Regions from separate parts of the Fodinicola acaciae genome, predicted to be linked through region 3. Evidence: riboswitches for the same ligand, from Rfam matches in the RefSeq annotation. Region 3 holds a riboswitch; each other region holds the start of a gene.

Region 1 (2,259 bases), on a different contig from region 3:
GGGCGGCCGGAGCTGGCCGAAGCAGGTGCCGGCCTGCTCCGGACTCGCGACCAGTACGACCCGGTCGGCGCCGCGCCGCAGCCGTGGCGGGTCGACGGTCAGCGTGGCCGAGCGCAGCGTGACGCCGCTGGTCGCCGGCTGGTTGTAGAAGACGAAGTCGGCGTCGCCGGTGACCCGGCCGTCGCGGCCGAGGACCAGGCCGGACAGGTCGTACGGCCCGGTCACCGTGATCGACACCGGGCCCTGCGGGAGGACCAGGTTCGCGCCGGCGACCAGGTCCGTGACGGTCGTGCTCACGTCACGTACAACTGTCCGCTGCCGGTCAACCGTTCCTGGCCAACCTGTGAAACCGATAAGAACAGCGCCACGCCGTCGGGGGCCGGCGTGGCGCTGTCCGTTCGGTGGTCAGCCGCGAGCGGCGCCGGCGAACGGCATGATGTCGATGTTGCTGATCTTGACGCTCTCACCCGGCTGCGGCGCGTGGATCACCTGCTTGTTGCTGATGGCGATGCCGACGTGCTCGAAGTCGTAGAAGAAGACCAGGTCACCGGCCTGCACCTGGGACCGCGAGACGTGCTTGAGCGCGGCGTACTGCATGTGCGCCGAGTGGTCCAGGCTGATGCCTTCCTGCTGGTAGGCCATCATGGTCAGGCCGGAGCAGTCCCAGCTGTCCGGACCGGCCGCGCCGAACACGTACGGCTCACCCAGCTGCGCGAAGGCGAACCGCACCTCCGGCGACGAGCCGGGCGGCGCGACCGCGTGCGTGGTGCCCTCGTCGTAGTTGGGCGACAGCTTCGCCTGCAGCGCCATCAGCGGCTGGAGCTGCGCGTTGAAGCTCTGCTTGCTGGCCGCCAGGGTGGTGACCAGGTTGGTCGCCGAGGTGGACAGCGCCTGCAGCTTGGCGTTCTGCGCGTCCAGCGCCTTCTTCGCCGCCCGCAGCTGCAGCAGCGGTGCCGCGGCCTTGGCGGTCAGCGCGTCCAGCGTGGTCATCTGCTGCAGGAACTGGTCGGCGGAGCCGCTGGTCATCATCGAGGTCATCATGCTCATGTCGCCGCCCTTGTACGCGCTGACCGCGTACGAGCCGGCCTGCTGCTGCAGGATGGCGATCTGGGCCTGGGTGGCGGCCAGCTGCTTGCCGAGCGTGGCCTGCTGCGCCTTGACCTTGGTGAGCTGGACGTTGGCGGTGTTGTACTGCTCGTTGGCGGTGTTCAGCTTCTGGGTGAGCGCCTGGATCTGCGCGTTCACCTGGCCGATGTCCGGCTGGGTCGGTGCCGCCGACGCCGGGGTGGTGGACACCAGGCTGGCCAGCAGTGAAGCCGTGACGATGGGGATGAAAAGGGCATGCTTGCGCCTACTCAGCGCGCGAGCGCGAGTCACTCTCGCGTAACTCCTTCTTCCACGCTCACCGCCTACCGAGTTAGCTGACGGATTCGGGCGGGGAAGAAAGTTGTCGCCCTACCGCGGCAAGCCGCGGATTCACCCCAGAAAACACGGGTCCCCGGTTCGGTACGCATACCGATTCGGCGGCGTTTGCCGATGGTGTCGGGTGACACCTGCGAATCGACAAACCGATGCGACCCTACTCGGTGTCGCCTCACCTGTCGTATCGCGGGATCGGATCGACGTGTTACGCACCACGCATGGTTGACCTTTTTTGGCTGGTGGGAAGGGGAGTACGTCCGGAATGACCGGACCAGAGGTCAATTTCTCCTTAACGAAACCTTATCTGTGTGCCGGCATAATGTCGGAGAATTCACAGTGGCTGGTGCGTAAGGAAAAACCCGCGACCGAAGGCGGTCATGCGACCCACGTATCACCAATTCTCTGCTATTGAGTGACCGGCGTCTCCCAGTCCAATTGCAGCTCGCTCAGCCAGTCGCCGCCGGTCGGCCGGCTCGCCGGCCGGCCGCTCATGGTGGCCGCGACCTCGACGACCAACTCCACGCGCGGACGGCGTAGTCGCTCGTACGTGCTGAACGCGCGCTCGGCGTCGGGAATGTCACGCAGGCATTTCGCCAGTACGATCGCGTCCTCGGCGGCCATCGACGCGCCTTGCGCGGCGGACGGTGACGCGGCGTGCGCGGCGTCGCCGGCGATCGTCATCCGGCCGTTGTGCCACTTCGGCACCGACGGGATGTCGTAGTTGTTGCGGCCGGCGATCTCGTCGGTCGCCGCGACGATGTCGGCCGCCGGCGTACGGTCCGGCCGGAGCAGCTCGACGAGCTGGTCGCGCCAGTCGGCCGCGGTCCTCCCGGCGGC
Region 2 (2,259 bases), on a different contig from region 3:
GGATCTGCGTGCTGAGATACGGCAGGAAGTTGACGGCGGTGTTCACTGGCTGTCTCCGTAGGCAGGTGCTGGCGGCGCCGGCTTGCGCACCATGAACAGCGCGAGGATCGCCATCACCCAGCCGACGGCGGCGAGCAGGCTGCCGATGACGTTGACCACCGCGATGAAGATGCTGTAGCTGGCGGTCGACAGGTCCAGGTTTCTGATGATCGTCGGGATGAACGGCGCCACCATGATGATCGAGGTGCTGATCAGCAGGGACACCAGCGCGGCGATCAGTCCGACCAGGACGAGCGTGGCGGCCCGCGGATTGCGGCGCCGCCGCATCGTCGTGACGACCAGGCCGCCGATCAGCACGATCCAGAGCGGAAGCTGACCGGCCAGGCCGGCCAGAGAGCTGACGAAACCCAATGCGGCTCCTTCGGTTTGGATCTTGCGTAGGCAACCTTAGAGGGGCGTGTCACGTGGAAAGGCCCGGCACCAGAACCGGTGCCGGGCCTTTCACGCGTACGCGGGTCGATCAGCCGGCCGGACGTGCCGCGCCGACGAAGCCCATCGAGTCGATGCTGGAGATCTTGACGTTTTCGCCTTCGGTCGGCGCGTGGATCACCTGGCTGTTGCTGATGGCCAGGCCGACGTGCCCGAACCCGTTGAAGAACACCAGGTCGCCGGCCTCCACCGCGCCGCGGGAGATGTGCGGGTTGCCCTGGTATTGCTCGTGTGCGGAGTGCGGCAGGCTGATGCCGACCTGCCGGTAGGCGGCCATCGTGAGGCCTGAGCAGTCGTACGAGTCGGGGCCGTCGGCGGCGAACACGTACGGCTTGCCGAGCTGCGCGTACGCGAACTTGACCGTGGTCGGTGCGCCGACCGGCGCCTCCGGCGCGTCCGCGTCCGAGCCGAACTCGCTCGGGTCCAGCTTGGCGCGCAGCTTCTTCAGCGGCTTGAGCTGTGCGTCGTAGGTCTTCTTGCTGGTGGTGAGCGTGTTGACCAGGGTCTGCGCGTCGGAGGTCAGCTTGTTGACCTTCGCCTGCTGCGCGGCCTGCGCGGCCTTGGCGTCCTTGAGCTGCTTGAGCGCGCCAGCGGTCTTGCCGGTGAGCGCGTCCAGCGTGGTCAGCTGGTCCAGGAAGGTGTCCGCCGAGCCGCTGGTGATCATCGAGCTCATCATGCTCACGTCGCCGCCCTTGTACGCGCTGATGGCGTACGAGGCGGTCTGGTCGGACAACGCGCTCAGCTTGGCCTGTGTGGCGGCGAGCTGCTTGTTGACCGTCGCCTGCTGCGCCTTGACGCGCGTCAGGTTGACGTTGGCGGTGTTGTATTGGTCGTTGAGCGTGTCCAGCTTGTTCTCGATCGTCCTGATCTGCTGCTGGACCTGGCTGAGGCTGGGGTCAGCGGCGGCCGGGCTGGCGAAAGCCATCGAGCCGGCGACGAGGCCAGTGGTGAGGAGAGTAGGCACGACAAGGACACGAAGGCGCTGCCATAGCGTCACTTCTCGAAGACTCCTTCTTCCGCGATGACCGCCTACCGAGTTAGCTGACGGATTCGGGCGGGGAAGAAAAAATCGCCCTACCGCGACGGATCGCGGATTCACCCCAGGAACTCGGGTCCCCGGCTCGCGTCCGACCCCTGCCGGACGTCGATTCGGCGGCGTCAGCCGACGGCACCCGGTTGAGCGCCTGACTCTCGACCGACAGAGGCGAAGCTTACGACATCGCCTCTGCCCTTCCATCGTTACGGGGTCGAGGCGCGTTACGGCGCGCCGGGAATATTTCGTTGAGTCCGCGCCAACCAGGTGTTATGCGCGCGACGCTTGGCCGCAAATGCGTACCCTGCCGGACAAAGTGTCACCTGACGACGCGGGAGAAGATCGCGCTCAGCACCGAAATCAGCTCCTTGGCCGGCTTGGGCACCGCGCCGTCCTCGAAACGCACTTTTCGGCCATTGACCGTGATGTCGTACGTGAAGCCGTCGGCGATCTGGTATGGCGGCCGCGGTGGCCGGTCGGTGACGGAGAAGTTGCGCAGCTTCGCGAGCAGCTCGGCGCGTTCGGCGGCGGTCAGCGTGTCGTGCCGTACGTCCCGCTGCCGGCTGCTCGCGGTGAGCTGGCCGGCGGCGGTGATCCGCAGGTCGTCCTGGACGCCGGCGATGCCGCCGGTGCGGTGAAACGCCAGCGCCGGAAGCTCGTTGCCCGGCGCGCTGGTCGCCGGCGGATCGTGCGGCGTACCCGTCGTCGGGGTCGCGCATCCGGTCACCGCCAACAAC
Region 3 (2,259 bases):
GGAAAATGTTTCGTACGACGTGGACTGGGCCGAGCGGCGTCGTCGACTTGCCGAAGCAGCGGCACGGCGTACGCTCGCCGCGTCGCACCGAGATGACGATGCCGACCGCGAAGGCGGCGAGCAGGACGGCGGCGATCGCGAAGCCGGCGACCGCGCTGCCGGCGTACGGCACCGCGACCAGCACGACGATCAGCGCTTCGGCGGCGACGACGACGTACGCGACCGGCCGCGCGAACGTCCCCGGCACGACGCGCATCTGCCGGACGGATGTGACGAACGCGGTGAACGCCGACGGCCCGACGAGCTTGGTCGCGGCGGAGGCGGCGAACACCACGCCGATCAGCAGGCGGCAGGCGATCGCCACGTAGTCCATGTCCCCGCTCCTCGGCTCGACGTGCGCGCAGGATATGTCCGGTCTGGCGAACGTGTCGAGATCTCCATCGCCGCACGCGGCACATGCGCGCCAGGCATCGATCTCGGTGGACGTGTCCTGATCAGGCAAAATGACTGTCGCTTTACGACCTTTTTCCTGGTCGTACGCGGTAAAACCGAACGACACGGTTGTGATTTGGGCGACCTGCTGAAACTTTGCCGGAGGTCGTGGTTAGAGTCATCGTGTTCGTCCGGTTCACCCGTCCTTCATCCGGAAGGCAGCCGGGCGGCCGCCGAGTCCCTCCGCGGAGGGAGCCGGGGACCCAGGTTCCTGGGGTGAATCCGCCACGTGCGGTAGGGCGACTCCTGGCCCGAACCCGTCAGCTAACCCGGTAGGCAGCCGAAGGAGAGGAGAGTCGCGTGGTCCACCTCCACGCAGTTCACCGTCCCGCTGTGCCGAGGACGGTGGACGAGTAGGGGTCCGACGTTGAGGTACGCGACCAACGATCCGCCGCCGGGCACGCTCCTGCAGGGCAGCACCAAAGCGTCGTACTTCTGGGACGACGGCTCCGGCATCGCCGGCGACACCGGTGATCCGGCCGGTGGCCAGGGGATGCACAAGGGCGTCTTCGCCAGTCCGAGCTGGCCGCTGGGCACCGAGGGCTACGTCACGTACAACGGCCGCAAGGCCGACTTCGTGATCGGTGACCGCGGCCCCGGCTTCCCGTCCGACCACGGCGTCATGCTGGACATCGACGGCCAGACGTACGCGCAGCTGACCGGCGGACACTGGAACAGCGAGACGCACATGGTCGACGGCTTCGGGCCGGGCCACATCCAGGTCACGTACGTGGTGACCAAGTGGGGCAGTGGCACCGGGGTCAAGGGTCCGCCGCAGCCGTTCTCCAGCGGCGCGTGGAAGGTGCACGACCCCCGGCCCAACCTGCCGAAGGTGCAGGTCACGACCACTCCGGTGACCGGTCCGGCGAAGAGCAAGACGCTGGTCGAGCACGGCACGATCGCCGACAACAACGTCACCGCGACCGCGCCGGCCGCGGCTCCGCACGCGCTGGCTGACCCGGTGGTCGCTCCGGCGACCGCGGTGTCGGCGATGGTCGGCATCGGCCTGGCCGCCGCCGTCGTCAAGGTCCGCCAGCCCGGCGGCATCGGCGCGCCGGCTGGCCGCCACCGGCACACCTCTGGCCGTCACCGCCGCGGCGCGATCACCTTCGCTCCGGCCGTACGCCCCTCCTTCGCCATGTAGCTCGTCACCCTCGCTGGGTCAAGCGTCGCCGTCGGCGAGTGCGGCCGGCGCGTCGGCGAGTGAGAAACGGTCGCGCAGCCGGCGGAAGAAGTCGCCTGGCCGGATGCGTACGAGCTGCGCCGCGTGCTCGGCCGGATGGACGGTGATCCAGTCGCCGGGGTCGAGTACGCCGCGCAGCTGCCCGTCGACGCTGACCGCCACCTGACCGGAGCGGTCCAGCACGCGTACGGACGCGGCCTCGTCGGCGGCCAGCACCACGCTGCGGTTGAAGATCATGTGCGGCGCGACCGGCGTGAACACCAGGCCGCTCAGCTTCGGCGACAGGACCGGACCGCCGGCGGCCAGGTTGTAGGCCGTGGAGCCGGTCGGACTGGACACGATCAACGCGTCCGCCGAATACGAGGCGAACTCGCATTCGCCGAGGTAGACGGCCAGGCTGGCCTGCCGGTCGCGGGCCAGCTTCTCGAACACCACGTCGTTGAGCGCGGTCACGTCCAGCTCGACGCCGACTCCCTTGGTCTGGCTGACGACCCGTCGCGGTGGCGGCGGCAACAGCGGCCCGCGACCGTACGTAAGCAGCGCCTGGATGCCCTCCGGGATCTCCAGCGGCCGCGACGCGCGCA

Evidence for each region. Region 3 has a riboswitch for cyclic di-AMP ahead of GNX95_RS13110 (hypothetical protein). Riboswitches for the same ligand answer to the same signal wherever they lie in the genome.
Region 1: another riboswitch for cyclic di-AMP. It lies ahead of GNX95_RS16225 (C40 family peptidase); the one in region 3 lies ahead of GNX95_RS13110 (hypothetical protein).
Region 2: another riboswitch for cyclic di-AMP. It lies ahead of GNX95_RS16655 (C40 family peptidase); the one in region 3 lies ahead of GNX95_RS13110 (hypothetical protein).

The regions. Positions count from the first base shown of each region.
Region 1 is NZ_WOTN01000002.1:203,087-205,345, forward strand. It holds gene GNX95_RS16220 (CAP domain-containing protein) at 1-297, opposite strand, end outside; gene GNX95_RS16225 (C40 family peptidase) at 406-1,377, opposite strand; cyclic di-AMP (ydaO/yuaA leader) riboswitch at 1,393-1,536, opposite strand; gene GNX95_RS16230 (FAD-dependent monooxygenase) at 1,828-2,259, opposite strand, start outside.
Region 2 is NZ_WOTN01000002.1:292,399-294,657, forward strand. It holds gene GNX95_RS16645 (hypothetical protein) at 1-46, opposite strand, end outside; gene GNX95_RS16650 (hypothetical protein) at 43-411, opposite strand; gene GNX95_RS16655 (C40 family peptidase) at 521-1,453, opposite strand; cyclic di-AMP (ydaO/yuaA leader) riboswitch at 1,501-1,654, opposite strand; gene GNX95_RS16660 (protealysin inhibitor emfourin) at 1,842-2,259, opposite strand, start outside.
Region 3 is NZ_WOTN01000001.1:2,792,409-2,794,667, reverse strand. It holds gene GNX95_RS13115 (MauE/DoxX family redox-associated membrane protein) at 1-373, opposite strand, end outside; cyclic di-AMP (ydaO/yuaA leader) riboswitch at 654-786, shown strand; gene GNX95_RS13110 (hypothetical protein) at 860-1,636, shown strand; gene GNX95_RS13105 (NAD(+)/NADH kinase) at 1,655-2,259, opposite strand, start outside.